Regions from separate parts of the Bradyrhizobium sp. LTSPM299 genome, predicted to be linked through region 2. Evidence: predicted binding sites of a transcription regulator. Region 2 holds the regulator's gene; the other holds the start of a gene.
What was found. Region 2 encodes LexA, which represses DNA repair genes until DNA is damaged. Its sites were predicted from a motif close to TGTTCNNNNTGTGTTCNG; they were not measured.

Region 1 (15,222 bases), on a different contig from region 2:
CGCGGCCCATCGATTTTGGGCGGTGCCGGTTGATACCACCCAAAGCAATCAAAAGTAGTGGTAATGGGTCCCGGCCTTCGCCAGGACGACAAAATGTCTTGCCGCTGGCGCAACCTCCACTTCGTAGCTACATTGGTCGGTGCGAAGCTGCGTCGTGCGTCAGGAGCCATAATATCCCCGGGGCCTTATCGATCCTTCAGGGAACTGTCCCTGGCCGGGTCCGTGGATCCGGTCATATGGTGCCCACCTACTTTCGTAGGGAACTCCGGGATCGAGCGCTCCAACGGCCTCTGTGGCTTCGCACTTTAATTTTCTGTCCCCGGGTGGGTCTCTGCACTCGGGTTTTCTGCTGTTTCCTTGTCGTCTCTCGCTGCGGCGGTTCGATTGAGTAGCAGTGTCATGCCCCGCCCACGCGGGGGTGCCAGTACGCCGCGGCATGACCGCAGGATTGCTAGCGTTTCTGGACTACCCGATCGTCTGCTTTCGTGGACGATGACAGCGGAAGATGGGTCATGCACGCATCTCCATCGAAGGCCGAGCTTCGGGCTCTGGCGCTCGCCAAGCGCGACGCGCTCAGCGATGAGCAGCGCAGTGCCGCCGCCGAGGCGCTGGCCAAACGCGGCGCGCCGTTCGAGATCGCGCAGGGCATGATCGTTTCAGGCTATGCGCCGATCCGCAGTGAAATCGACCCGGCGCCGCTGATGTTGAAGCTCGCAGCCAAAGGCGCGCGCCTCGCGCTGCCCTGCGTCAATGCGCGCGGCCAGTCGTTGACCTTTCGCGCCTGGTCGCCGAATGACCGGCTGATGCTCGGGCCGCTCGGCATCCCCGAGCCGTCGCCGGCCGCCGCCGAGGTGCAGCCGGACGTGATGCTGGTGCCGCTGGCGGCGTTCGACCGGCTCGGCCACCGTATCGGCTATGGCGCCGGCTATTACGACTATACCTTCGCGCATCTGCGCAAGAGCAACCACGTGATCGGCGTCGGGCTTGCTTTCGCCGCGCAGGAAACCAAAGTGATTCCGGCGCTGTCGCACGACGTCGCGCTGGATTATGTGCTAACGGAGCGCAAGACGTTCGATTTCCGGAGTGCCTAGCATTGCGTATTCTCTTTGTTGGTGACGTCGTCGGCAGGACCGGCCGCACCGCCATCACCGACCACCTCCCCGGCATGGTCAAGGACTGGTCGCTCGATCTCGTCATCGTCAACGGTGAGAACTCGGCCGGCGGCTTCGGCATCACCGAGGCGATCTACCAGGAGCTGCTCGACGCCGGCGCCGATGCGATCACGCTCGGCAACCACGCCTGGAATCAGAAGGAGGCGCTGGTCTTCATCGAGCGCGCGCCGCGCCTGATCCGTCCGTTGAATTTTCCGCGCCATTCGCCCGGCCGCGGCGCCACGCTAATCGACACCAAGAACGGCAAGCGCGCGCTCGTCATCAACGCGATCGGCCGCGTCTTCATGGAGCCGTCCTCCAACGATCCCTTCGCAGCGATCGACCGCGAGCTCGAGGCCTGTCCGTTGGGCGAGGGCGCCGACGCCATCGTGCTGGATTTCCATGCCGAGGCCACCAGCGAGAAGCAGGGCATCGGCTTCTTCTGCGACGGCCGCGTCAGCCTTGTGGTCGGCACCCACACCCATGTGCCGACCGCCGATCACCAGGTGCTGCCCGGCGGCACCGCCTATATGAGCGATGCCGGCATGACCGGTGACTATGATTCGGTGATCGGCATGCAGAAGGAAGAGCCGTTGCAGCGCTTCCTCACCGGCATCCCGTCCGGCCGGTTCGAGCCGGCCGCGGGGCCGGCGACGCTGAGCGGCGTCGCGGTCGAGACCGACGATGCGACCGGCCTTGCCGTAAAGGTCGCGCCGGTGCGGGCCGGCGGGCGGCTCGCGCCCGCGGTGCCGGGTTTCTGGATCAGCTAGCTCGATCAGAACCCGAAGAACTTTTCGCGCAGGGCGTCTTCGTACCCGGATTTCGCCGCCTTGACCTTGCTGCGCATCGCGTCCTCGGCGAAGTGGGCGTTCTCCCACTGGTCGACCTCGGCCACGGTATGGTTTACGGAGGCAAGCGCTTCCTCGCTTCGGATCGCCGCGATCCAGGCCTCGACCGAGTTCTTGTATTCGGTCTGCAGACGATCCAGCTCTGGATATTCGTCGCTCATCTTGAAGCTCCTCTGTTCGATGTCCGTTGCGCGGCTCCCTGAAGAAGCCGGTCGGTCCGCGACGAGGTCCGAGTTGGAACTCGCCTCAGTATCGGTTCGGCACGTACATTTTCGGCGGGATCGGGCCGCGATCGTAGTCCGGGTCATAATTACGCGGCGACAGCGCCGCCGGATCATACGGAAGCCGGCCAGCGCATCTTTGTTTTCAAATAGCTGTGTCAGCGGTGTGACACCCGCATATCGGTTGGAGCGCGTGCCGGCTGCCTGCTGCGCGACGCCGCCCTGCCGGGGTAGAACTAAAGCGTTTTCGAACGAAGTGGATGACGGTTCACGTAAAGAGAACGCATCTAAACCAGAGTCTGGAACCCCGTTCCGATTCCATCGGAACAGAAAGGTTCCAGCCGCTTGAAAAACGCGGTCACTGCGCCGTCTGCTTGCGCAGCTCGGCCACGTCCTGCGCCGTGAGTTTCGATCCCTTAGTGCCGAACCGCGCGGTGACGTAGTTGGCAACCGCTGCGATCTCGGTGTCGGAATAGGCATTGCCGAACGCCGGCATCGAGAGCGCGCCGTCGGGCGTATGCCGCTTGGTGCCCGATATCACGATCTGCGCGACGTTGGTCGCGCCGGGATCGTTCACCGCCCAGGCACCGGTCAGGGTCGCCATCGGCGAGACGTTGCTCTCGCCGCTCCAGCCGTGGCAACTGACGCAGGCACCTTCGAAGACCATCTTGCCGCGCGCATCTGATGTCACGCCATCCTTGTGCGACGAAGGTGCTGGTGGCGCCGTGGTCGCCGGCAGATCGGGCGAGGCAACCGGCGGCACGCTGCGCAGATAGGCCACGACCGCACGGATATCCTCCGGCGCGAATTTGCTGAAGCTGTGGTCGACGGCTTCGCCCATCGGGCCCGACGCAGTGCCGTGGCCGGTCGCGTGGCCGTTTGAGAGATAGGCGACGAGATCGTCGTCGCTCCAGTTGCCGAGGCCGGTGGACTTGTCCGAGGTGATGTTGAAGGCGCGCCAGCCGGCGGTGATCGCGCCGGCAAACTTCTTGCGATTGTTCAGTGCGAACGCCAGGTTTCGCGGCGTGTGGCACTCGCCGCAATGCGCCAGCGCTTCGGCCAGATAGGCGCCGCGATTCCATTCTGGAGACTTCGAAATGTCAGGCTCGAACCTGATGTTCGGATTGAACACTTCAGACCAGACCGCCATCGCCCAGCGCTGGTTGAATGGAAATGCCAGTGTATTGACGGGCGCAGCGGCGCGCACCGGCGGCAGGCTGAACAGATAAGCCTTGATCGCCAGCGCGTCCGCGTCGGTGACGTAGGTATAGGACGTGTAGGGCATCGCCGGATAAAGCCGCGCACCATCGTGGCGGATGCCGCGCTGAACCGCGTTGAGGAAATCCTTGTCGCTGTAATTGCCGATACCGGTTTCCTTGTCCGGCGTGATGTTGGTCGAATAGAGCATGCCGAACGGCAGCTTGAAGCCGAGGCCGCCGGCATATTCCTTGCCGCCCTGCGCGGTGTGGCAGACCATGCAGTCGGCCGCCTTTGCCAGATATTCCCCACGCGCGACGAGGCTCGCACTGGTCAGCGAAGCCGGTACGCCGGTCGGATTGGCGCCCTTGTATTCGGAGAGTTCGACGTTCGGGCCGGTCCCGAACGCCATCGATCCGGGGCCGCGAATGACCCAGACGCCGACAATGAATGCGACCAGGACGATCGCGACGATGCTTTCGAGGATACGGCGAGCGCGGCGGCTCATGATTTTTTCCCCGCGATCAGCGCGCGGTCGATCGGCAGCCTGCGCAGTGCAACGCCGGTCGCTGCATAGATCGCGTTGCGCAAGGCGGGCGGACCCGCCGTCACGCCGGCCTCGCCGATACCGCCGGGCATCTCGCCACTCTTGATCAGATGAACGTCGATCTTTGGGGCCTGGTTGATGCGCAGCATGCGGTAGTCGTGGAAATTGGACTGCTGCACCCGTCCCTTGTCGATGGTGATTTCGCCGTAGAGGGCGGCGGTCAGGCCGAAGATCAGTCCACCTTCGATCTGCGCCATGATGGTATCAGGGTTGACGGCGATGCCGGTGTCGACCGCCGTCGTCACGCGACGCAGATGCACCTCGCCCTGTTCGTCGATTTCCGCTTCCACCACGGTGGCGAGGAAGCTGCCGAATGACGGCTGCACACACACGCCGCGTCCGACCTGCGCGGGGAGGGCCTGGCCCCAGTCTGATTTTTCCACGGCGAGGTTGAGCGCGGCCAACTGGCGCGGGTTTTTGCCGAGCATGTCGCGGCGGAAGCTGACCGGATCCTTACCGGCCTTGCGCGCCAGTTCGTCCATGAAGCATTCCATGGCGAACACGTTGTTGTTGGGGCCGACGCCGCGCCAGAAGCCGGTCGGCACCGCCGGTGGCTCGGCCCTGTTATATTCGACGTGGATGTTGGGGATGTCATAGGGAATGTCCACGGCGCCGTCGACGGCATCGATATCGATGCCCTTCTGGAACGCAGGCGGCAGCCAGCGTGCGATGATGGCGGCACCCGTGATGCGATATTTCCAGGCGGCGATCCTGCCACCCGACAGCATGGCGGCAATGGTGTCGCGATAGACCGGGCGATAGACGTCGTGCTGGATGTCTTCCTCGCGGGTCCACACCACCTTGACCGGCCCATAGACCTGTTTGGCGATGCGCACCGCCGCGACAACCATGTCGGGCTCCAGCCTGCGGCCGAAACCGCCACCGATCAGATGCTGGTTCACAGTCACCTTGTCGACCGGCAGCCCTGCGGCCTTCGCCGCCTCCGACTGCACCCGCGCCATGATCTGCGTGCCGGTCCAGATCTCGCAGGAGTCCCCCTTGAAATGAACGGTGCAGTTCAAGGGCTCCATGGTGGCATGCGCAAGAAACGGCAGCTCGTACGCCGCTTCGAGTTTGTCGCCGCTGGCAAGACCCTTGGCGATGTCGCCCTCGGATTTCGCGACTGCGCCGTCCTTCTCACTGGCGGCGCGGATATCCTGCCAAATGTCTTTCGAACTGAGGTGCGCGTTGGCGCCCTCATCCCAGGTCACCTCGAGCGCGTCGAGGCCCTTTTTCGCGGCCCACATATGGTCGCCGACCACGGCGACCAGGTCGTCGAGAACGATGACCTTCCGAACGCCCGGGACTTTCTTCGCCGCGGTATCGTCGACCTTGCCGATCTTGCCGCCGAAAACCGGTGACATCGCCAATGTCGCGAATGTCATGCCCGGAACCATGGCGTCGATCCCATAGATTGTCGTGCCGTCGACCTTGTTCGGGGTGTCGAAGCGCTTCACGGGCTTGCCGATCAGCACGAAATCCTTCGGGTCCTTGACCGCGACAGTCTTCGGCGGTGTCTGCGCATTTGCGTCCCGCGCCAGCGCGCCGTAGCCGAGCCTGCGCCCGCTCTGGGGATGGATCACCTCGCCATCCGACGCCGTGCATGTCCCGGGTTCGACCTGCCATTGCTGCGCGGCGACCTCGATCAGCATGGCGCGGGCCGTTGCGCCGGCTTCGCGAAGCGGTTTCCAGAATGCGCGCACGGACGTCGAGCCGCCGGTCGCCTGGATCCCGAAAATCGGATTCGCGTACAGTTTTTCGTTGGGCGGGGCGTGCTCCAGGATGACGGTCGAGAGATTCGCGTCGAGCTCTTCGGCCAGGATCATCGCGACGGAGGTATAGATTCCCTGACCCATCTCGACCTGCGGCATCACAAGCGTGATCCGACCGGCGGGATCAATGCGAATGAAGGCGTTGGGCGCGAATTCGCCGTCGGTCGTGTCTGCGGGCTGCGTCGGCTCGTTGGCGGCCTGGACCGGAATGTGGAAGGTAAGCACGAAGCCGGAGGCGAGGCCGCCGGCCAGCATGGCGCGGCGCGAAACACCGTCGGAATTCTTTTGGACTGTTGTCATGGCGCGCCCCTACGACTGGCGCCCGGAGGCGGCCTGCTTGATCGCGGCGCGAATCCGGACATAGGTGCCGCAGCGGCAGATGTTTCCCGCCATCGCGGCGTCGATGTCTGAATCGTCAGGGTTCGGTGTCGATGCGAGTAGTGCCGCAGCCGACATGATCTGGCCCGACTGGCAATAGCCGCACTGGACCACTTCGAGATCGAGCCAGGCCTTCTGCACCTTCGCCCCGGCAGGCGATGCACCGATGCCCTCGATCGTGGTGATGGCCTTGTCGCGCACCGCGCCGACAGGAAGCACGCAGGATCGCACCGGCTTGCCGTCGATGTGCACCGTACACGCGCCGCATTGCGCGATGCCGCAGCCGAATTTCGTTCCGGTCATGCCGAGAATGTCGCGCAACACCCAGAGCAGCGGCATTTCGGGGGGCGCATCGAAGGATTTCGCTTCGCCGTTGATGGTCAGCGTTGTTGCCATGAGCATCCCCAGATCGACGGCCGCGGGCAGCGGACACGTTAGCGCGAGACTATCGCGTTACGATCAATTGGGAAGCCAGGATATTGTCCGCAAGGCTGACTTGCATAACCGAAGAGTATGCATGCCGTTCACGCGATCGTGCGGCCCGACTGCTGCAGTTTTAGGCTAATTGAGATGACGATCGTCATTTTTAGTGCGTATGCCGATCGGCATGCGCAGGAATTTGTCTGCGCTCAGCTCTGCCGAAAGCCCATCCGGAACGCGCCCCAATGGCGGCCGCGGATGACGATCGGCGATGACAAGTCCTTCATGAGGACAAAGTTACCGCCGCCCATGTCGCGCCGATAGGTCTGCAGCAGGAACGGCTTTGTGTTGGCGGCGACCTTCTTCACCGCGCGGTCGTTGAACAGGCGGCGGTTGCGGCAATTGGCGTTGTTCCAGACCGGGTCCGGCCCTTGCGGCAGCCGGTAGTTCGGATTGTGGGTCGGCAGATAGCCGCTCCTCGCCCAGGCGACGCAGAATACGATGCGCGGGTCGCTTTTCTGGATCGGGTCCTGGATCGCGGGCAGCACGCGGTCGGTGAAGGCCGTGTAGTCGGTCAGATACTGTTTCGGGTTGGTGCCGGCGATCTCGCGGTACTTCTCGTCCATCAGTTGGTCGAGCGTGACGTCGCCGCGCGCGACCGCGCTCTCGAACGCGTCGGAAATCCGCTTTGCGGTCTCGGTAACGACGCGGATCAGCGGCGCGTCCGACGTCTCCACGCCGCTGTCGGCGATCAGCGCGATCAGGCCTTCGGAGGTCTCGAGCAGCTTTGCCACCCGCTCGTCGGCATATTTGAGATCGCGCGAGGAGAGGTCGACGCCCTTGGCGAGTTCATCGAGCTCGGTGATAACAGTGTCGCAATGGCCGAGATTGGAGGTCGCGGCGCGCGTGACGCCGTCGATCTCAGCGCCCACGGATGCGAAGCCTTGCTGCACGCGCGTGATGATGCCGGCGATCTGCTGGGCGCCTTCACCGGCGCTTTTCGCCCGCAGCGAGGCGTCGCCGCTCTCGCCGATCAGGCTGCCGATCTGGCCGTCGAGATCGCGCACGGTGTCGGAGATCTGGTGCGTGGCCTGGCGGGTTGCTTCCGCCAGATTCTTGACCTCGCTTGCGACCACGGCGAAGCCGCGGCCGGCGGCGCCGGCGCGCGCCGCTTCGATCGTGGCATTGAGCGCGAGCAGGTTGGTCTGTTTGGCGATCGCTTCGATCGAACCGGAGACTTTTGCGACTTGCGACAGCGCGGCGCCGACCGCGGCCAGCCGGGCTTCGATACGGTTCACCGCCGTGACGAGTTCCGAAATGTGGCTGACCGCCGTGTCGACCACGCTGCGCGACTGGGCGATTTCGCCGGCCGCGGCTGACGTGGTCGATTGCACCGCCTGTGACGCGTTGGCGATGTCGTGATTGGCCGTGACCATGGTCTCGGCCGTCTTCTGCAGGCGGTGAAACCGCTCCGACTGGTTCGCAACGCGGCTTGCGACCTCCTGCACGTTGCCGGCGATGTCGGCAAGCTCCACCCCAAGGCCGCCGATCCGGTCGGCGAGCTGGTCAACGACCCGTTCAGCCAGCGTCCGGCTGGATGACGTGTCCAGAACTGCAAGCTGCACGACCGACATTTTCGAAGTTCCTCCGTCAGAGCGGCCCGTCGACCCGCCGCGGCATTCCGGTTCCAATCCTAAAGCGTGATTCGCGCCTTCGGTCTTGCCTGAGCGTGCACTACAGTCTGTAAGCGGTCCGGAAGGCGCCCCAGTGGCGGCCGCGCACGCGGATCGGCACGTCGATCTCGCGCATCATCACGGTGTTGCCGTTGCCCATGTCGCGCGCATAGCTCTGGATCAGATAGACGCGCTGATTGCGGCCGGCGGCGAGGCCCGCGGCATCGTTGAAGATGCGGCGGTTGCGGCTGTTGGCGGTGTTGTAGGCTGTGTCGCCCGGCCGCTGCGGATGCGAATAGATCTTGTTATGCACCGGCAGATAGCCGTTCTCGTCAGCCACGGCGCAGAACGCCAGGCGCTTCTCCTTGGCGAGGAATGTTTCCAGGATCGGCGGCAATGCACGGTCCGCCCAGTCGAGCATCCTGGTGCGGTACTGCACCGGGTTGGTCCCGGCGATCTCGACATAATTGGTGTCGAACATATCCTCCATCGTAACCGCACCGCTCGCCACGCCGTTCTCGAAGATCTTGGTCAGCGCCGCACCGGCCTCCATCGCGCGGGCGACGAATTCGGTGTTCTCCTCGTGGATCGCCCACATCCTGTCTTCGATCGCCTCGCGCAACGCGGCGCTCGCCGCCTCGAAGCGTGCCCGGGCGCCGGCCTTGCTGTGTTCGTCGATTCTGATCCGGCAGGCGCCGATATCCTTAAGGTTCGCGCTGAGGCTTTCGTTGGCGGGGAGCCTGTCGGCGTCCGGACCGGCGATCAGGATGCCGTCCATCGCGATCTCGTAGACCGGCGCGGTGATCGTGCGTGTTGCGGTCTTGATCTCGATGGTGAGGCTGCAGGGCAGGCGCTCGTTCTTGCGATGATCGCCGCGCTCGTTCTGGCGCAGCAGCACCGCGCAGCGTGCCTTGAGCTTCTGGGCGAAGGCGGTTACGGCCTTGCCGGCCTTCGCGACATTGTCGCCATGAACAGCCGCTTCCCTGGTCGCACTGTCGATCTCCCCGGCGCTGTCGCCGACTGAGACGATGAAGTGGGAGGCGGAGGCCGCGTTCTGGCCCATCTCACCGGTGATCTGGTTCTGCTCGGCGACTGCGCCGTTGACGTTCTCGAATACCGGGCGAATCAACGCGATCGCCTGCGAGATGCGATGGACGGCGTCCGCGGACCCGGTGGCGTCCTTCTGCAGTGCATCGATCTTCTTGGTGATCTCCTCGGTCGCGCTCTGGGTCTGCACCGCCAGTGCCTTGACCTCGGTGGCAACCACCGCAAAGCCCTTGCCGGCGGCCCCGGCGCGCGCCGCCTCGATGGTCGAATTCAGCGCCAGCAGCGTAGTCTGGCGCGCGATCTGCGCAATCAAATTGACGACGTTGCCGATCGCGGCCGAGGATTCACGCAGGCGGTCGACATTGGCGGTGGCCTCGCGGGCCGCGGCTGCGGCGTCGTCGGCCAGCTTGCTGGCGCTGCGCACCTGCTGGCCGATGCCCTCGGCGGAATCGGTGAATCTGCCGGCGGCGTCCGAGAAGGTGGTCGCGGTGCTCTGTGCGGCGCTGGAGCGGCCGGTCAGGGCGTCGGTACGCGCGCGGATGGTCGACAGGGTCGCAGCGGTCGCCTCGGCGCCGTCGGACACTGAACTGGCTGCGCGTTCGAGCTGGCGGATCATGCCGCCGAGCTCAAGCTCCAGCAGTTCCAGGATTTCCTTCGCCGAATCGTTCTCGGTGGAAGCAGGGGTCGCGGGTGTCACCGCCACGGCGGGAACCCTGGATTCTGCGGCAGGCGCAACCGGCTCCGGTCCTCGCCTTCGAAACAAACCGAACGCCATGGGGACTCTTGGAAGTTGATCTTGGGAGTTGAGATGAGACGGGCGATCCTCTCATCCGGGCATGAAGTCAGGGTTAACAACTGCCTGATATCGTCATGCGGACCTATTCCTGTGACGGAATGCCCTACCGATCTTTGATTTTGGCCCGCGACGGGCCTATAAGGCCGCGTTTTCCACCCTTTCGATCGACGCTTTCCAAGAGACTTCGCATGGCCGGCCATTCCCAATTCAAGAACATCATGCACCGCAAGGGCCGGCAGGATGCCCAAAAGTCGAAGCTTTTCGGCAAGCTGGCCCGCGAAATCACCGTGGCGGCCAAGCTCGGAACCCCGGATCCGGCGATGAATGCGCGGCTGCGCGCCGCCGTGGTCGCGGCCCGGGTCGAGAACATGCCCAAGGACAATATCGAGCGCGCCATCAAGAAGGCCTCGGGCAGCGATGGCGAGAACTATGACGAGATCCGCTACGAGGGTTATGGCCCCGGCGGCGTTGCCGTGATCGTCGAGGCGCTGACCGACAACCGCAACCGCGCCGCCTCCGACATCCGCTCCTTCTTCACCAAATCAGGCGGCAATCTCGGCGAAACCGGCTCGGTCGCCTTCATGTTCGATCGCACTGGTATTATCGAATTCAACGCAAGCGCCGCCTCCGACGACGCCATGCTGGACGCCGCGATCGAGGCCGGCGCCGACGACGTGGTCTCGAGCGAAGCCGGCCACGAGGTCTATGCCTCGCAGGAAACCTTCCGCGATGTCGCGAAAGCGCTGGAGGCCAAGTTCGGCGAGCCGCGCAAGGCGGCGCTGACCTGGAAGCCGCAGAACACCATCTCCGTCGACGACGAGACCGGCGAAAAGCTGTTGAAGCTGATGGACCTGCTCAACGAACACGACGACGTGCAGAACGTGTTCGCGAATTTCGAAGTGTCCGATGCGCTGATGGCGAAGATGGGCGGCTGACGCCGCTTGCTCCGTTGTCATCGCCCGGCTTGAACCGGGCGACCCGGTATTCCAGAGATCGGCGTTTGGTTCGCGAGGCCGCGGCGTACTGGATCCCCCGCCTTCGCGGGGATGACGAGTGGGGAGGCCGCCGGCGAGGCGGCCTTATTTGTTTGGCAGGAGCCCGAGGACGATCCACGGCAGGGGAAACAGCGGAAACAGCGCCGCGCCCCAGAGGAACCAGACGCGTTTCGAGCGTCCCCTCTCGGCGGCATAGTTGGCAGTGAACCGTCCGGACAAGAACGCGACCACAAGAACGGGAATTGTGATGAACACGATCAGGGGAAGCATGGTGGCTCCTGTCGATGCCTGTGGTTGAGCATATAGGATCAGGCTCGAGCGCGCGACAGAGGCGGGGATGACGCCCTGTTTGTGTTTCGTTCTCGGTAGGCAGGCGGTATCACTACCCCATGACATCCCAGCCGATTCGCACCCCTGTCCGCATCATCGGTATCGATCCCGGTCTCCGCCGCACCGGCTGGGGGGTGATCGAGACCGAGGGCAACCGTCTGGTCTATATCGGCTGCGGTTCGGTCGAGCCGCCGGACAATCTGCCGCTGGCGAGCCGCCTGCTCGCGATCCATGAGGGGCTTGCGGCCGTGCTCAGTGACTTCAAGCCGGTGGAAGCCGCGGTGGAAGCGACCTTCGTCAACAAGGACGGCGTTGCCACGCTGAAGCTCGGCCAGGCGCGCGGCGTTGCCATGCTGGCGCCCGCGATGTTCGGTATTTCGGTTGCAGAATACGCGCCGAACCAGGTCAAGAAGACCGTGGTCGGTGCCGGACATGCCGAGAAGAGCCAGATCCAGATGATGCTGAAGATCCTCTTGCCGAAAGCCGAGCCGCGATCCGCCGACGCGGCTGACGCGCTCGCGATCGCGATCACCCACGCCCATCACCGCCAGAGCACCGCGCTGCGGCTGAGGGTGGCGAGCTTATGATCGGCAAGCTCAAGGGCCTGATTGATTCCTACGGCGAGGATTACGTGATCCTCGACGTTGGCGGCGTCGGCTACCAGGTGCATTGCGCCAGCCGCACCTTGCAGGCGCTGCCGTCGCCGGGCGAGGCCGTGGTGCTCTCGATCGAGACCTATGTCCGTGAGGATCAGATCAAGCTGTTCGGCTTCCGCGGTGATCACGAGCGCGAATGGTTTCGCCTGTTGCAGACCGTGCAGGGCGTCGGCGCCAAGGTCGCGCTCGCGGTGCTCTCTACGCTGCCGCCGACTGATCTCGCAAACGCTATCGCGCTGCGCGACAAGGCCGCGGTCGCGCGGACGCCGGGGGTCGGGCCGAAGGTGGCCGAGCGCATCGTCAGCGAATTGAAGGACAAGGCGCCGGAATACTCCAATATCGATCCGGCGGTGGTGCATCTGTCCGGCGCGCTCGACAACAACCGCGCGCCGCGCCCGGTCACCGACGCGATCTCCGCGCTGGTCAATCTCGGCTACGGCCAGCCGCAGGCCGCCGCCGCGATCGCCGCCGCCTCGCGCAGCGCCGGCGAGAATGCCGAGACCGCGCAGTTGATCCGGCTGGGGCTGAAGGAACTGGCGAAGTGACCCGCAGATATCCGCGCGAGTTGTTCTCCACCTCGCCCCGCTTGCGGGGAGAGGTCGGATCGCGCAGCGATCCGGGTGAGGGGGTACAGGTCTTTCGACACGCGTCGCCCAGCGGAGAGAGCCCCTCATCCCAACCCTCTCCCCGCAAGAGCGGGGCGAGGGGGAACTGCCAGTCCCGTGATATTGTCGTCACATGAATACGCCGCCGCCCCGCATCGTCACCCCCGAACGCCGCACTGACGATGTCGGCGACACCGTGCTGCGCCCGCAATCGCTGACCGAATTCGTCGGCCAGGCGCAGGCGCGCAAGAATCTCTCGATCTTCATCGAGGCGGCGAAGAAGCGCGGCGAGGCGCTGGATCATGTGCTGTTCGTCGGTCCGCCAGGCCTCGGCAAGACCACGCTGGCGCAGATCGTCGCGCGCGAGCTCGGCGTTGGCTTTCGCGCCACGTCGGGCCCTGTGATCGCCAAGGCCGGCGACCTCGCCGCGCTGCTGACCAATCTCGAAGAGCGTGACGTGCTGTTCATCGACGAGATTCATCGCCTGAGCCCGGCGGTCGAGGAAGTGCTCTACCCCGCGATGGAGGATTTCCAGCTCGATCTGATCATCGGCGAGGGCCCGGCGGCGCGCTCGGTGAAGATCGAACTGGCAAAATTCACCCTGGTCGGCGCGACGACCCGCGCGGGGCTGCTCACCAACCCGCTGCGCGACCGCTTCGGCATCCCGATCCGGCTGAATTTCTACACGATCGAAGAGCTGGAACGGATCGTCACCCGCGGCGCCCGTGTGCTCAGCATCGGCATGACACCCGATGGCGCCAACGAGATCGCCCGCCGCGCTCGCGGCACGCCGCGTATCGCCGGGCGCCTGCTGCGCCGTGTCAGAGATTTTGCCTCCGCGGCGGATGCAGACTCGATCGACCGCGGCATCGCCGATCGCGCGCTCTCCGCGCTCGAGGTCGACAGTGCCGGGCTCGACGCGATGGACCGCCGCTACCTCACGACCATCGCGATGAACTACGGCGGCGGCCCGGTCGGCGTCGAGACCATGGCGGCGGCGCTGTCGGAGCCGCGCGATGCGATCGAGGACATCATCGAGCCCTATCTGATCCAGTGCGGCTACCTGCAGCGCACCCCGCGCGGGCGTCTCCTGACGTCGCACGCCTTCCGCCATCTTGGCCTCGCCGAGCCGACCCGCGATCCCGCGCAGTTCGGTCTGTTCGGCGGCACTGACGACGACAGCGACTGATCGCGCTCTCGAAGACGTGAGCAGAGATGTGACCATACGTGTTGATGCAGTGCACGGCGCGATCAGCCGGTAACCATTGCGACGCCCTGCAGGCCTTCTGCACAAACGTGGCCCAATTCCGCTTCAATCGCGGGGCTAGCTCGATCGGGCATCACTGGTCGGACTTCCATGATTTCACGTCGCAATTTTCTCCGTTACGTCGGCGGATTGACCGCCGCCGGCGCCTCGACCGCGGCCTATGGCGTCAGCGAGCCGGTCGTCCGGCTCACGCTCACGCGCTACGATTTGGCGCCGCGGCAATGGCCGGCGGATTTTCCGCTCAAGATCGCAGCCCTTGCCAACATTCACGCCTGCGATCCCTGGATGTCGCTCGACCGCATTTCGGAGATTGTCGATCGCACCAATGCGCTGAACGCCGACATCATCGTCTTGCTTGGCGACTATGTCGCGGGGCTTCGCCACGTCACGCGGTTCATTCCGGCCTCCGAATGGGCCGCGGTGCTCGCTGGCTTGAAGGCGCCGCTCGGCGTGCATGCGATCCTTGGCAACCATGATTACTGGGACGACAAGGCCGTGCAGCGCCAGGGCGAGGGCGTGCCAATCGCCCGCCGCGCGCTGGAGCGGGTGGGCATTCCGGTCTACGAGAACGACGTGGTGCGGTTGACCAAGGACGGTCATCCGTTCTGGCTCGCCGGCCTCGGCGACCAGCTCGCTTTTCTGCCGGCGCGGCGCTTTCGGCAAATCGCCCGTGCCGGCGTCGACGATCTCGCTGCGACGCTGGCCAAGGTCACCGACGACGCGCCGGTGATCCTGCTTGCGCACGAACCCGACATCGCGCGCCGCGTGCCTTCGCGCGTCGCGCTGCAACTGTCCGGCCACACCCATGGCGGCCAGGTCCGGCTGCTCGGCTGGTCGCCCGCGGTGCCCGTCAAACAGGGCATGCGGCTCGCCTACGGCCACCTCAGGCTGAAGACCGATGTCATCGTCTCAGGCGGCCTCGGCTGCAGCATCATGCCATTCCGCCTCGGAGTTCCCCCTGAAATCGTACAGGTGACGCTGGGCAGCAAGGGGCTGGCGGTTTCCTGACTGCGCTTGCGCGGCCATGCGATTTTGCGCAAAACGATTGCCAGTTAGGGCAATCGAGGGCCGCACGTGACCTTACCCCATATTGACGGTGCGATCCGCGACGGCCGCCACCACATGCAGGTCCGCGTCTATTACGAGGACACTGATTTCTCCGGCATCGTCTATCACGCCAACTACCTGCGCTTCATGGAGCGCGGGCGTACCAATCATCTGCGCCTGATGGGCGCCGAACAGAACGCGCTGTTCGAGGA
Region 2 (15,222 bases):
GCAGACCGGGCGATGTTCTCCCCTTGCAGATCGGTCTGCTGGTCAATATTGACCACACCGCACCATTTTTAATATTTAGGCATTGGTGGTCCCGAGGAGGGCTCATGAAGTCAGCGAAGCGAACATTCGATCCTCAGGCTTTTCTGGCCGTGGTCGGGACCGGAAAAGCGATACGGAAGTACCGTAAAGGTCGGATCATCTACGCCCAAGGCGAAGAGGCTGATCAGGTTTTTTACATCCAATCGGGCAAGGTCAAAGTGACCGTTGTTTCCGAGCAGGGAAAAGAAGCCGTCGTCGGCATATTGGACGCTGCGCAGTTTTTTGGCGAGGGATGTCTGAATGGTCAGGCGGTCCGCATCGGGACCGCGAAGGCGATCGAGGAGTGCCTTATCACCTCGATCACGCGAAAGGCGATGCTGGCGGCGCTCCGCAAGGAGCCAAGATTTGCAGAACTCTTCGTGACTTACCTGGTGACCAGGAGCAACCGCATTGAAGAAGATCTGATCGACCAGCTGTTCAATTCGAGCGAGAAGCGGCTCGCCCGCCTTCTGCTTCTGCTGGCCAATTTCGGAAAAGATGGCAAGCCGATACCAATCGACGCTTCGATCACTCAAGCAACCTTGGCGGAGATGATCGGTACGACCCGATCCCGGGTGAGCTTTTTCCTGAACAAGTTTCGCAAGCTCGGATTGATCAGCTACAACGGAAAGATCGAGGTGCATCGCTCTCTGCTGAACGCGGTCCTGTATGAAAAACCTCAGCTGCAAAGAGACGTAGAACCCGCCGAATAGATCGGATGATGGGGTAGCAATTCTTGCGCCCGTCGCAGCACATCTTACAACACTTCCGCCACCACCGCGCCCGGCCGGACCCTCGTCTGCAGTCGGGACACCGCCTCGGCCAGCGGAATGTCGGCCTGTGAGCCGTCGCGCTCGCGCAAACTCACCCGGCGGTCTCTCATCTCGCGGGCGCCAACAATGGCCATCACAGGCACCGCCATGTCACGCGCCGCCACGATGCGCCGCGACAGGGTGTCGGCGCCGTCATAGGCGACGGCTCTGATACCGGCATCCCAAAACGCCGCCATCACCTCCGCGCCGTATCCGGCCTGGTCTTTCGAGATCGGCATGACCGCGACCTGATCCGGCGACAGCCAGAACGGAAGTACGCCACCATGGTGCTCGAGCAGGATCGCGATCTTGCGGCCGAGTGATCCGAAGATCGCATGGTGGATCATCAGGGGCGTCGCGCGGCTGCCATCGGGCGCGATGTAGGACGCCTCGAGCCGCTGCGGCAGCACGCCGTCGAGCTGCACCGTGCCGCACTGCCAGGATCGTCCGAGCCGGTCGCGCAGCGCGAATTCCAGCTTCGGTCCGTAGAACGCGCCTTCGCCGGGATTGATCTGAGGCGCGAGGCCGCAGCGCCGCGCAGCATCGCCGAGCTTCGCCTCCGACCAGTCCCAGGTCGCGTCGTCGCCGGCGCGCACCGCCGGCCGCGTGGCCAGCGCCACTTCGTAGTCGGGAAAACCGAGGTCGCGGTAGACCTCGCCCAGCAGGGCGATGAAGCACGCGACTTCGGCCTCCACGTCCTGCTCGCGGCAGAACACATGGGCGTCGTCCTGCTCGAAGGCGCGCGTCCGCATGATGCCGTGGAGCGAACCGGACGGCTCATTGCGGTGGCAGGCGCCGAACTCGGCATAGCGGATCGGAAGCTCCCGCCACGAGCGCAGCCCCTTGTTGAATATCTGGACGTGGCACGGGCACGACATCGGCTTCAGCGCCATCGCCGCTTCGCCGTCATCGAGGCGGAACATGTGCTCGCCGAATTTGTCCCAGTGGCCGCTGCGCTGCCAGAGCTCCTGCGGCAGCAGCTGCGGCGTCCGGACCTCGGCATAGCCGGCGCGGCGCATCTTGCCGCGAACATAGTCCTCCAGCACCCGGTAGATCGCGGTGCCGCGCGGATGCCAGAACACCATGCCCGGCGCGTCGTCCTGAAGGTGCCAGAGCTTAAGCTGCACGCCGAGATTCCTGTGGTCGAGATCGTCCATGGCTTCATTCCTTGTAAGGGGAGTAAGCGCGGACGGGGATCATCAAACACAGAAAAGGCCCCGTCCGTCGCCGGCGGGGCCTTTTCTGGGTGAAATACGCTTGTCTCTAGCGCGCGCAACCAGAAGGCGACCCGCCGTAAGCGGTCGCCGTGGTGGTCGATGCGGCTGATCGAAGGTTGTTCATGGCGCTTATATGGCGGCAAGGCGCTCGGGCGTCAACTCAGTTCCACGAATGGCCTTTGACGATCACCTCGCAAATCGTTGAGGCCATCACCGGCACACTGCGGTTGACACAGCGAACGGCAGGGTTTCTATTTGGGCCACGGGGAAGTGCGATCTCCCCGCGAGGCGACATGCCCAAGAATCGCGTCCTGGTTCACCAAGGGCGCATCATGTCATCATACACCGCAATCTCATTCGAAAAACTGTCCCGGCTTATTGGAACGGCCAACGCGCCGGCGCTCATCGATGTTCGCATTGATGAGGATTTCGCCGCCGATCCGCGGCTGATACCCGGCGCGGTGCGCCGATCGCATCTCGACGTGCAGGACTGGGCCTCCCGCATGACCGGCCAGTCCGTCGTTGTCATTTGCCAGAAAGGCCAGAAGCTCAGCGAAGGCACCGCCGCGTTGCTGCGCTGTGCCAGCGTCGAGGCCGAAGTCCTCGAAGGCGGGCATCTCGGCTGGACCGCCGCGGAACTGCCGGCCGTCCCGGCCGACAAGATTCCCAAACGTGACGGGCGCGGCCGCACGGTCTGGGTCACGCGTTCGCGCCCCAAGATCGACCGCATCGCGTGCCCGTGGCTGATCCGCCGCTTCATCGATCCTGCCGCCGTGTTCCTGTTTGTGACGGCCTCCGAGGTCGAGGCGGTTGCCGAACGCTTCGGGGCAACACCGTTCGACATCGAGAATGTGTTCTGGAGCCATCGCGGCGAACTCTGCACGTTCGACGTGATGGTTAAGGAGTTCGGGCTCTCGACGCCGCCGCTGGAGCGGCTTGCGACGATGGTGCGGGCCGCAGATACCGGGAGGCTTGACCTCTCTCCGGAGGCTCCCGGATTGCTCGCGGCATCGCTTGGCCTGTCGCGGATGTACGACGACGACCTTGAACAGTTGAGCGCCGGCCTGCTCCTCTACGACGCCTTCTTTCGCTGGTGCCGCGACGCGACCAAGGAGACGCACAATTGGCCGACCAACAAGGTGAAGCCATGACTGACGTCGCGGCCAACGAAAAAGTGCGCATACCGGAGTACGCGCACGGCATCTCCTTCAATGAGGCGCTGCGCGTCTGGATTCGCGTGGCGATCCTCAGCTTCGGCGGGCCGGCCGGCCAGATCGCCGTCATGCACCGCATCCTCGTCGAGGAAAAAAACTGGATTTCGGAAGGGCGTTTCCTGCATGCGCTCAACTACTGCATGCTGCTGCCCGGGCCGGAAGCCCAGCAACTCGCGACCTATATCGGTTGGTTGTTGCACCGGACCGCCGGCGGCATTGTGGCGGGAGGACTGTTCATCCTGCCCGGCATCTTTGCCATCATGGGGCTCAGCTACATCTATGCCGCCTACGGCAATGTGGGTTTCGTCGAGGCCCTGTTCTTCGGTCTGAAGGCGGCGGTGCTCGCCATCGTCATCCAGGCCGTGGTCCGCGTCGGCAAACGAGCATTGCGCAATCCAATCATGATCGGCATCGCTGCGGCCGCCTTCGTCGCGATCTTCTTTTTCGGAGCGCCCTTCCCGCTCATCATCGTCGTGGCGGCCATCATCGGCTTCGTGGGGGCCCGGCTCGGCAGGCCGGAGTTTGCGGCCATCGAACACGGCGGCAAGAGTTCGGCTGCGATCGACGACATGCTCGGCGAAGCCGTCCCGGATCACGTTCGACCGAATACGATGCGCACGCTGCGGGTTGGCGCAGTCTGGCTGACGCTCTGGCTGGTTCCAGTCTTCGTAATCCTTATCGCTCAGGGCCCAAACGACGTCTTTAGCCAGATCGCGATCTTCTTCAGCAAGATGGCGATGGTGACGTTCGGCGGAGCCTACGCGGTGCTGGCCTATGTCGCGCAGCAGGCGGCCGAGTACTATCACTGGGTGAGCCCACGCGAGATGCTCGACGGCCTCGGCATGGCGGAAACCACGCCCGGACCGCTCATCATGGTCGTCCAGTTCGTGGGCTTCATGGCCTCGTTCCGCGAAGCGAGTGGCCTCCCGCCGATGCTCGCCGGAACGCTCGGTGGATTGTTGGCGACGTGGGTGACCTTCACGCCGTGCTTCCTCTGGATCTTCGCCGGGGCGCCCTACATCGAGGCGCTGCGTGGAAACAAGTCCCTCGCCGGCGCCTTGTCGGCCATCACCGCGGCGGTCGTGGGCGTCATCCTCAATCTCTCGATCTGGTTCGCACTGCATACGCTGTTCCGGCAGACCTTTCCGGTTCATACGCTCGGTCTATCACTCGACGCCCCCATACTCAGCAGTGTCGACCTTCCGGCGCTTGCCCTGTCGGTCGCCGCGGCCACGGCGATCTTTCGCTTCAACGTCGGAATGCTCGTCGTCCTCGCCGCTTCGTGCATCGCAGGCGTCCTGATGCGCCTGGCGGGCGTCATCTGACGGAGCGGAGCAAGGCCGCCGAATGGACTCCACCTGGCGCAGGACGTGGCAAGAAGGATCATCACGCCAACACGGACCCTTCAGACAACCCAAGACCGTTCGGTCGCAGCTTGGCGGCCACAAGGTCAAACCGAAAGCAACGGAGTTACGAACATGATGAAATCGATAGCGATCGCGTTGGCAGCCGCGCTGCTCCCCGGCGCATCCTTGTCTGCGCCGGCCGACCTTGGCAGGGCCGCACCGACAGAACAGGAAACGCTTGTCACGCCAAGCCAAGGCGTAGCGGCCGTACGCCTTCCCGCGACCGAGACGTTGCGCGGCGTCGTCGACAGCGTCGATCAGGGTAATGACACCATCAAGATCAGACTGTCCACGGGCACAGCGGAGCAGTTCGAGGTCCAGGACGGACTGCTCTTCAACGCTGTTCGCTACGGCGATCAGGTTGAAATTACCGTGGAGAGTATCGAAGGCGCGAAGACCATCGTCGGGCTGAAATAGCAATGGACGAAGACCACCATTCAATACGCGCCAACAAGAGCAACAAGGAGCGGACAACCATGCGCATCAAACGCTGGACGACAGCTTTCATTCTCGCGGCAGGTTTCGCGACCGCCGCGAGCGCACAGAAGATCGACTGGGACATCTTTGCCGAACCGTTCGTCTCTGCGGCCCATGCCCAAGACGTCAACTGGCAAAAAGTCGACGATGCGCTGGGCCGAAAACCGGCCATTGCCGGAGAGGTGCATCGCTATGGATTTCCGCGCAGCGACCTTTCCGTCACTTTGGACGGCGTGACCATCAAGCCGGCATTGGCACTCGGCGGCTGGGTTGCCTTCAAGCCCGCCCACGGCGGCGTCATGGTGATGGGCGATCTTGTTCTGCTGGACTCCGAGATAAACCCGGTCATGGCCAAGATGATTGCGAATGGCATCGAGATTACCGCAGTCCACAACCATCTGCTGCGTGCCAATCCCGCGACCTTTTACATGCACATCGCGGGACTTGGCGATGCCCCCAGGCTCGCGACGGCCATCCGCGAGGCGCTGCGGGAAAGCAAAACCCCCGGCGTTGCACCGACGCCGGCAACGGCTCCACCGGCCGTCGATCTCGATACCGCACAACTCGACCAGATCATCGGCGTCAAAGGACAGGCCAATGGCGGCGTCTATCAATTCAACGTCCCGCGGCGCGATCCCGTCACGGAAGGTGGCATGACATTGAGCCCGCCGGGACCGATGGGTGTTGCGATCGGCATCAACTTCCAACCGACTGGTGGAGGCAAGGCGGCCGTCACCGGCGACTTCGTGCTGACCAGTGACGAGGTGAACCCGGTCATCCTGGCATTGCGGACGCATGGCATCGACGTGACGGCTCTCCACAGTCACATGCTGGAGGAACAGCCGCGCCTCTTCTTCATGCACTTCTGGGCGAATGACGACGCGATCAAGCTCGCCAAGGGCTTGCGCGCCGCGCTCGACAAAACGGCAAGCACGAAAAGCTAGTGCAATCCAAACAAGGCGATCCAGTCATAAGGAAAGCAAAAGCTACCCTCCTCGCCGTGCTCGTTACTGTCTCCAATGCTGAGGCCGCGGACAATATGCGCAGACTCAAAGGCACCGAGATCGTCACCACGCTGAGCGGCATGCAATTCACCGATGAAGTGCATTGGCGCGAGGTCTATGAGCGGAACGGCACCCTGCGCAGTTACAGCATGGGCCGCGCCAGTGTCGGAAAATGGCGGCTCCGGAAAAATGAGCTCTGCACTGGGTACGGTAGCGAAGAGGAGCGGTGTTTTGAGGTCTGGCGACATGGCAACAGGGTCATTATGCAGCGCGACGCCGAGGACAAATACCCGAATGAAGGAATCCTTGAGAGACCCAGCGCCCCACCTTCGGACGTGCGAAAGCCAAAGCCGTCGCCGGCCAAAAATTAACGACGCGATCAAGCGGGAGCGATGAACAAGTGGAGAACCGAATGACAGTGAACAACGAGCGCCGTGATTTCATCAGGGGCGTTGGTGCTGCCGCAGCATCAACGGCGATTTTTGCGGGGACACCTGCCCTTGCGCAGGCCAATCAGGAGACAGGAGTAAAGCCAATGGCGTATCAGCCCAAGGTGATGCCGTTCGATCCGAAATCCATCACCGGCATCTCGGAGAAGGTCCTCATCAGTCACTACGAGAACAACTATGTCGGCGCCGTGAAGCGGCTGAATGCGATCGGCGCGCAGCTCGCCGAGCTCGATTTCACGAAAGCTCCGAATTTCGTCATCAACGGACTGAAACGTGAGGAGCTGATTGCCTCGAACTCGATGATCCTTCACGAAATCTATTTCGATGGGCTCGGTGGTGGCGGCAGCGCGAAAGGGCCGCTGATCGAGGCCATCGTGCGCGATTTCGGGAGCATGGAGCGGTGGCGCGCCGAGTTCGCCGCGATGGGCAAGGCGGAAGGCGGCGGATCGGGCTGGGTGATCCTGTCCTACTCGCCGCGTGACAAACGGCTCGTCAACCAGTGGGCGGCCGACCATACGACGACGCTCGCCGGTGGCCGCCCGGTGCTCGTGCTCGACATGTACGAGCACGCCTATCACATGGACTATGGTGCCGCGGCCGCGCGCTATGTCGACATTTACATGGAAGCGATCAAGTGGGACAACGCCGCAAAACTGTACGAGCAGTACAGCCGGGAAACGTAGAGCGTTTTCGAGCGAAGTGGATACCGGTTCGCGCTGGGAGAAAGCAAACATCTAGAGCCCCGTTCCGATTCCGACGGCGATTGCGAAATGTGAAAAAGGGGACGCTTTGCCATGAGGCTAGTGGCGATCACGGTATAGTCTGCGCTTGCGTGTCATTCAACGCCGCACATGCGCAGACGAGTTGCAGGGTCTGCGCTGACCAGCAAAAGGCCTGCATGAAGAATTAAGCCGGTGCGACCTGCAAATCCGAGTATCGGATGTGCATGAAGTCCTGCACGAAGTGAGGACCGTTTTTTCAGCGAACGATCCCTGAAGTGCCTCATCGCGGCACTCGCCTGCGGCATCGGGGGCTCAGTTGCCCTCGATGCCGGCTTTGTCGCCGAGGAAAGCCTTCGGAAATTATCGGCTGCACCGATCCGTACGAAGCTTGCCGGATGCAGCTGACCGATGAGGTGCACTATCAGCATGTCTACGATCAGGACGGTACGCTGAGAAGCCATCCGACAGGAGGGTCGAAAAATGGTTCATCGAACATTTCAGGAAATTGCCAAAATGTTGGCTGGACTTGCGATGCTATCCGGCGCCGCTGCCGCGGCTCAATCGGAAGACAAGCGGCCTCTCCGACTCGAAGCAAAAATCCTGCTCGGCGATGTGCAGGGCCGTATCGACCACATGGCGGTCGATTTGAAGAGGCAGCGGTTGTTCATAGCCGAACTCGGCAATGACAGCGTCGGCGTCGTCGATTTGGCCAATCACACCCTGATCCGGACCATCCATGGGCTGAACGAACCGCAAGGTGTCGGCTATGAGCTGTCGACTGATACGCTGTTCGTCGCCAACGCGCGGGGTGGCTCGGTCAGCCTGTTGGAAGGCACCGAATACAGGACGACGGGACGAATCGAACTCGGCAGCGATGCCGACAACGTTCGTATCGACGCCGCAGCCAAGCGCGTCGTCGTCGGTTTTGGTGATGGCGGGTTGGCCGTGCTGGATCCCTTGACCCGCAGCAAAGTCCGGAGCGTGCCATTGAAAGCGCATCCAGAGAGCTTTCAGCTCGTCCAGGATCGCATCTTGGTCAATTTGCCCGACGCCCACGCGATTGCGGTGGTGGATGGCACTTCCGGCAAGCAGCTCGCAACCTGGCCAATGGACAAGGGTGGCAATTTCGCGATGACCGCGGATCACGAACGAGGCCGAATTCTTGTGGCCTTTCGTAATCCGGCCGACCTGGGTGTCTTCGACCTGGCCAACGGCAAGTCCATCGCGAATGCCGAAACCTGCGGCGACGTCGACGACCTCTTCGTCGATGCCAAACGCTCGCGCGTCTATGTCAGTTGCGGAGCCGGTTACGTCGATGTGTTCGAGACCGACGCCGCGACCTATCGGCGAATCGCGCGCATTCCGACCGCTGCCGGCGCACGGACCTCTTTGTTCCTACCGGAATTGGATCGTCTGCTGGTCGCGGTCCGTGCAGGCCCGGCGGGCCCAGCAGCGATCTGGGTGTTCAAGCCTTTGCCTTGAATCGGCTCCGCTCGATTGAACCGTATCGATGACCGGCGAGTTGTCGTCGGCGCGCCGCATGGCCTGGTGGGTACCGGTCGCGACGGCTCCTATCAGCCGGAACCCGCTCGTTGGTTTTGAAGGATGCGGTCCTTGACCGTCCGTGCGATCGCCGCCGGCGCGTCGTCAGGGATCGCGAAGCATGAACTCGCGTTGATTTCGCAGAGGACGTAAGTGTCGGCGCCCGCCGCATCCTGTGGGCCGTAGAGAAAATCCGCGTCCCAGATGACCGGCAACGAGTCTTCGTCGATATCAAGCGTTTCCATCAACTGCGGGGTCCATGTGTCCTCCATCGACCTTCGCAGTGTCTGGAACAGCGAGGCATCGGGCCCATGCATCATCCGCGACCCCGGCTGCGCTTCAGGCGAGTCCGGGCCTTCCGGCGGAGGCGGGATCAAGGCCTTGATCAATTGCTGACCGAAGCCCGCGACCTTGGAGCCGCTCATGTAGCAGCGGATCATTCCTTCGGGCAGACGAGGCTGGTACGCCTGGTCGATGATGCAGCCGCCCCACCCGAAATACGGCTCGCAGCGGACGATGAACGCGTCGAGCGGCATCTCCTCGGGCAAGCTGCCGCGCAGCGCGTGGAGCACCCGGACCGTCGTGGCCGTATCCGGCAAAGCTTCCACCTTCCAGACGCCCTGGCCTCCATTTCCGCGGTTTTGTTTGATCACCCGCGGGCCGCCGGCCCGAAGGCACGACGGGAATTCGACGCGGAAGGCGTCTGCGCTGTCATAGCGATGCGTGTCACCGCCCCAGCCCAAATGGCGCGTGCGGTAGAGCACCTCCTTGACGCCCATCTTGAGGATGATGTCGGGATGTGCACTGACCCACGGGCCCTGCGCCGCGATCTCACGCAGCAACGGATCGAGTGCCGCGCGTGTCTTGCCCTGATGGATCGGGTCGACCCAGACCAGGACGCCATCGACCGCGAGCAGTTCGTTCCGGACCGCGTCGGCGAAGGCTTCGTCGTAGACAACGGGACGGGCCTCGATGCCGACAGCGGAGAGCGCTTCGAAAACGCGGATGAAGCGACTGTTTTGTGGGGTCGTGTCCCGACGTGCGGCAGCGTCTCCACGCGAAAGGATTGCAACGGTCTTGTGGTGAGGAGAGTGTTCGGTGTCCATGCGCAAGCTCCACGACGGATCGCGTGTCGCGCAGAGCTTGGACGGGGAGAGGTCTGACGGGGAGTCTGCATTGTCCCCACGACAATTACTTTACGCGACATCGCAAGCAGGTTTCAAGACGGAGATTGCTTCGCTTGACCGTGCTCGGTAATGTCGCGACAGGGGATCATTGGAGCCTCCCCGTTTAGATGGGCTTTACCATCCAAGCGCTCGCCACCTCGTTCGGGGGAGCGACTCTATGGATGGATTTTTCTTTACTCTCTTTGCCCTCGCCGCCCTTGCCGGCGGCTTCGTCAGCGGCTTTTCCGGCTTTGCGATGGGCATCGTCGTATCCGGCGTATGGCTGCATATCATCACGCCGATACAAACCGCCACCTTGATCGCCGGCTACGGTCTGCTCACGCAGGGCTATGGCATCTTCAAGCTGCGCCACACAATCGACTGGCGGAAGGCCTGGCCGCTCGCGCTTGGGACGGTCGTCGGCATCCCGGTCGGCGTCAGCATTCTGGCTTACCTCAACTCCACCTATTTGCGGTTCGGCGTCGGTGTGGTGCTTGAGCTTTACGCGATTTACGGCCTGACGCGGCCGGTCTTCGCTCCGATGAAGATTGGAATCGGATCTGATCTGGCGATTGGCGTTTCCAACGGCTTGCTTGGTGGCCTGACGGGCCTCGGCGGCATTATCTCGACGATCTCGTGCCAATGGCGCGGCTGGCCCAAGGAGGTGCAGCGCGCCGTGTTTCAGCCGGTGCTGTTCATAGCATTCGTGGTTATCTCGATCTCCCAGGCGGCTGCCGGCTCAATCACCAGAGATACGCTGGCACTGTACGCGTTGGGCATTCCATTCATGGTGGCCGGCCTTTGGGCCGGCTTCAAACTGTTTGGAAAAATCAACGATGAGACGTTCCGCAAGACCGTCCTGGTGCTGCTGCTGTTCTCCGGACTGTCGTTGATCGTCTCGGCGCTGTCCCATCCGGGATGAGTTGCCGGCTCCGCGCGTTCCCGCCGGAAATCACGATCACTGATTTGCCCGCGGCACAAGGTCCCGCGACAGAAGTCATTTCGTTTTTTTTGTAAAGCTCGGACAATCATGTCGCGAGAATGTTGGTGTATGACTCGCAGGTCGCGCCACAAATTCGGTGTCGTCCCGGGCTTGACCCGGGACCCAACCACAAATGCCGATTGTCGCGCGCCGCTGGGGCTACAGCTTTTTCGACAACACAACCCTGTAGTTATGGATCCCGGCTTTCGCCGGGACGACAGCGTTGATGTTGCGCACAAATTCTCGTACACCGTTCCCGCAATGACCTCCTCCCTTTCCCCCAATTCCGTCGACGTGCTGCTGTTCGATATCGGCCGCGTCGTGCTCGACATCAGCTTCGACGAAGTGATGGCGCGCTGGGCGCAGCACGCCGGCTGTGCGCCCGCCGTCCTCGCAAAACGTTTCGTCGTCGACGACAGTTTCAAGCATCACGAGATCGGTCGGATCGACGACGCGGCGTTTTTCGCGAACCTGCGGAGCTCGCTGGGTGTCGACCTCACCGACGCGCAGTTCCTCGAGGGCTGGAACGCGATCTTCACCGGCGAGATGGTGGGCATCCGCCCCCTGCTCGCGAACGCCGCGAAGCGGATGCCGCTCTATGCGTTTTCCAACACCAACCCGGCCCACATCGCGCATTTCTCGGCCGCCTATGCCGACCTGCTCAGTCACTTCAGGACCGTCTTCCTGTCGTCGACGATCGGCTTAAGGAAACCCGACGCCGAGGCCTATGATCATGTGGTAAAAGCGATCGGCGTGCCGGCGTCGCGGATCCTGTTCTTCGACGACTCGGCTGCCAATATCGAAGGCGCGCGGGCGCGCGGCCTTCAGGCCATCCACGTGACATCGACGGATGACGTGGCAAGGGCGCTGACCGCACTTGGAATTTGAAGACTCGGACTTTGAGGAGCTTTGCCCGTGGCCCTGATGCCGGTTGCCGATGCCCTCGCCGCCATCCTCGCGGGCGCCGACCCGCTGCCCGAGGAGATGGTGGCGCTCGATGCCGCCTATCACCGCACGCTGGCGCGCGATATCGCGGCGCGGCGCACCCAGCCGCCGCAGCCGATGTCGGCGATGGACGGCTATGCGGTGCGCGCAGCCGATGCGGCCAACCTGTCGGCCCGGCTCAAGGTGATCGGCGAGGTCGCGGCCGGCCGGCCGTTCGCGCGGACGGTCGGCGCCGGCGAAGCGGTGCGGATTTTTACCGGCGGCGTGATCCCCGACGGCGCCGACGCGATCATCATCCAGGAAGACACCCGCACCGACGGCGACCACATCACCATCACCGAGGCGGCCGCCAAAGGACGACATATCCGCGCGGCCGGCGTGGATTTCCACGAGGGCGATGTGCTGCTGGCAGGCGGCAGTCTGCTGGCCGACCGCGCGCTGTCGCTTGCGGCTGCGATGAACTATCCGGAGCTGCCGGTGTGCCGCCGTCCGAAGGTGGCGGTGCTGGCGACCGGCGATGAACTCGTAATGCCCGGCTCCCGCCCCGGCCCCGGCCAGATCGTCTATTCCAACGGCTATGCGCTGCGGGCGCTGGCCCGCGCCGAGGGTGCCGAGACCGTCGATCTCGGAATCGCGGCCGACACTGTGGCGTCGACGACCGCGGGGATCCGCCGCGCGCGTGACGTCGGGGCCGACATCCTGATCACCACCGGCGGCGCCTCGGTCGGCGACCACGACCTGGTCAAGCAGTCGCTGGAGGCCGAGGGCGTCAATATGGCGTTCTGGCGGATCGCGATGCGGCCGGGCAAACCGATGATGCACGGGCGTCTCGGGGGAATGCGGGTGATCGGCCTGCCCGGCAATCCAGTGTCGTCCTATGTGTGCGCCTTCCTGTTTCTGGTGCCGCTGATTCGCAGCCTGTGCGGCCGCAAGACGGTTCATCATGTCCGCGAGCGCGCCCTGCTCGGCCGCGATCTCGCCGCCAACGACCAGCGCGAGGATTATCTGCGCGCGCGGCTCGAGCAGCGCGACAACGGCACGCTGATCGCAACGCCGGTCACGCAGCAGGACAGTTCGCTGTTGGGAAATCTCGCTGCGGCACGGGCACTTCTGATCCGCCCGCCGTTCGCGCCGGCCGCCGCCAAGGGCGCGGCGTGCGAGATCCTGACCATGCCGGAGTGAGGCCTTCGCGGTAGCCGCGCATCGGGAGTGCCAGTTACGTTCACCTGAAATTAAGTGGTTGCGGAACACATATCGAACATATAGTGTCCGTTCATGATTTGTTTCGAGTACTGGTGTCACCAAATGGGAGTCCGTCTCGGAGTTTCGCGCTCCCGAGGTCCGGCTTTCTTCTGAAGTCTCGGAATCGAACGACGCTACCAACCGGGGGAATGCTCGAGATGCTCACGCGCAAACAGTACGAACTTCTGCGTTTCATCAACGAACGTCTGAAAGAGGCCGGCGTGCCGCCCTCCTTCGACGAGATGAAGGACGCGCTCGACCTGCGCTCGAAATCCGGTATCCACCGCCTCATCACGGCCCTGGAAGAGCGCGGCTTCATCCGCCGCCTGCCCAACCGCGCCCGCGCGATCGAGGTGATCAAGCTTCCCGAGCTCTCCGGCGGCGGCGGCAATGGCCGGCGTGGCTTCACGCCAAGCGTCATCGAGGGCACGCTCGGCAAACGCTCGACCGCGCCGATGACGGCCGAGGAGGACGGCAACCGCCCGGTCGCAGTCCCCGTGATGGGCCGGATCGCGGCCGGTACCCCGATCGAGGCGCTGCAGACCCGCAGCCACACCATCAGCGTCCCGCCCGACATGCTCGGCTCCGGGGAGCACTACGCGCTGGAAGTGCGCGGCGACTCGATGGTCGAAGCCGGCATTCTCGACGGCGACATGGCGTTGATCCAGCGCAACGACACCGCCAACACCGGCGATATCGTGGTGGCGCTGATCGACGAAGAGGAAGCCACCCTGAAGCGCTTCCGCCGCCGCGGCGCCTCGATCGCGCTCGAGCCGGCCAACACCGCCTATGAAGTGCGCATCCTGCCGCCGAACCGGGTGCGGATCCAGGGCAAGCTGATCGGGCTCTATCGCAAGTACTGAGGCAGCAAACGCGCTGTAGCGCGTTTGTGATCGGAGTGCTCCACGGTCAGTCGTACAATCGCCCAGAAACGGGAAGAAGATCGTACGCTATCGTCCACTCTGGTAGAGGCCCTATGCCTCAAGGAGAGGCACGGGTCGCTACCTCGAAATGAGGAGCCATCCGATGTGTGACTATAGTCTGCACGCCGTGGCATCGCGCCCCGCCGTCGTCGGAGAGACGCTGATCACCACGACCTTCCGCGGCACGTCGACCCGCGGCTTTGCTTCGGAGCATGATCCCGCCGTTGCGGTGTGCATGCGTCCGGGCACCGAGCTCGCCTTCGCCGAGAACGTCCGCTACGACGGCCGCTGGCTCTGGACCCGGACGATCGGCTACCGCGTCGGCGTGTTCAACGAGGTCGAGCCCGACGTTCCCGATCGCCATCATGATGCGGTCGAATTCCCCGACGGCAACCGCTTGCTGGTGACCCAGCTCTGCGAAGGCCAGCGCGTCACCGTGCTGCAGCTGCCGGCGGTCGCGTCGACCGTCGAGCGCGAGCCCAAGGTCGTGGAGCGGCGGCCCTCCGTATTCGCGTCGCTGTTTTTGGGTTGAGACCATCATCGCCGCGGGATGAGCCTCCGCGCGGCGGGTGACCAAAGTCATTTCCAGCGACCCCGGACTTAGCGTTCCGGGGCGCATTTGTGGATTTGCGTCCAATGGCGCCTTGGCGCATCATCACGGTCCGACAAGGACACGCGCGGTGGTCGACAAGGTCACTTGGCAAAAGGCTGGACGCGTCACGGAGCCGGGCCGCTACATGTTCCGGTTCGGCTGGCTGACGGTGACGGCCGCCGACCTGAAGGTCTGGGAGCAGTTTCCCCAGGCCGCCTTCACCCTCGTCAAGATACCCGACGCTGATCCCGACGCGGCCGAGTACCACCTCGGTTTGTTCGAGCTGCCGACCGGGCCTTCGTCCTAACCCGACTAATCGTATGGGCAGCAGCCCAACTCGAGCAGCTAATCCTGCAAGGCATGTCGCGCGCCTGATAGGCGCGCCAATCCACCATCCAACTTCGAATCCCGGCTCGCTCCGCGAGATCGGCGACCTGTGCCCGTGCTCGGG

Region 1: ruvC (crossover junction endodeoxyribonuclease RuvC) is a predicted target of LexA. The motif match lies at 11,452-11,469, and genes of this name have one in related genera.

The regions. Positions count from the first base shown of each region.
Region 1 is NZ_JYMU01000049.1:218,834-234,055, forward strand. It holds RNA gene ssrS (6S RNA) at 142-303, shown strand; gene UP10_RS24225 (5-formyltetrahydrofolate cyclo-ligase) at 513-1,091, shown strand; gene UP10_RS24230 (TIGR00282 family metallophosphoesterase) at 1,094-1,921, shown strand; gene UP10_RS24235 (hypothetical protein) at 1,927-2,160, opposite strand; gene UP10_RS24240 (c-type cytochrome) at 2,579-3,925, opposite strand; gene UP10_RS24245 (xanthine dehydrogenase family protein molybdopterin-binding subunit) at 3,922-6,096, opposite strand; gene UP10_RS24250 ((2Fe-2S)-binding protein) at 6,106-6,570, opposite strand; gene UP10_RS24255 (methyl-accepting chemotaxis protein) at 6,804-8,228, opposite strand; gene UP10_RS24260 (methyl-accepting chemotaxis protein) at 8,329-10,089, opposite strand; gene UP10_RS24265 (YebC/PmpR family DNA-binding transcriptional regulator) at 10,299-11,045, shown strand; gene UP10_RS24270 (hypothetical protein) at 11,190-11,375, opposite strand; gene ruvC (crossover junction endodeoxyribonuclease RuvC) at 11,495-12,022, shown strand; gene ruvA (Holliday junction branch migration protein RuvA) at 12,019-12,636, shown strand; gene ruvB (Holliday junction branch migration DNA helicase RuvB) at 12,830-13,885, shown strand; gene UP10_RS24290 (metallophosphoesterase) at 14,054-14,971, shown strand; gene ybgC (tol-pal system-associated acyl-CoA thioesterase) at 15,038-15,222, shown strand, end outside.
Region 2 is NZ_JYMU01000031.1:63,407-78,628, reverse strand. It holds gene UP10_RS17885 (Crp/Fnr family transcriptional regulator) at 105-791, shown strand; gene thrS (threonine--tRNA ligase) at 836-2,047, opposite strand; gene UP10_RS17875 (chromate resistance protein ChrB domain-containing protein) at 2,440-3,258, shown strand; gene chrA (chromate efflux transporter) at 3,255-4,646, shown strand; gene UP10_RS17865 (hypothetical protein) at 4,800-5,144, shown strand; gene UP10_RS17860 (DUF1259 domain-containing protein) at 5,204-6,148, shown strand; gene UP10_RS44355 (hypothetical protein) at 6,148-6,579, shown strand; gene UP10_RS17850 (superoxide dismutase) at 6,621-7,340, shown strand; gene UP10_RS17845 (YncE family protein) at 7,911-8,861, shown strand; gene UP10_RS17840 (Cj0069 family protein) at 8,954-10,027, opposite strand; gene UP10_RS17835 (sulfite exporter TauE/SafE family protein) at 10,266-11,009, shown strand; gene UP10_RS17830 (HAD family hydrolase) at 11,331-11,957, shown strand; gene UP10_RS17825 (molybdopterin molybdotransferase MoeA) at 11,985-13,196, shown strand; gene lexA (transcriptional repressor LexA) at 13,415-14,119, shown strand; gene UP10_RS17815 (hypothetical protein) at 14,283-14,711, shown strand; gene UP10_RS17810 (hypothetical protein) at 14,860-15,078, shown strand.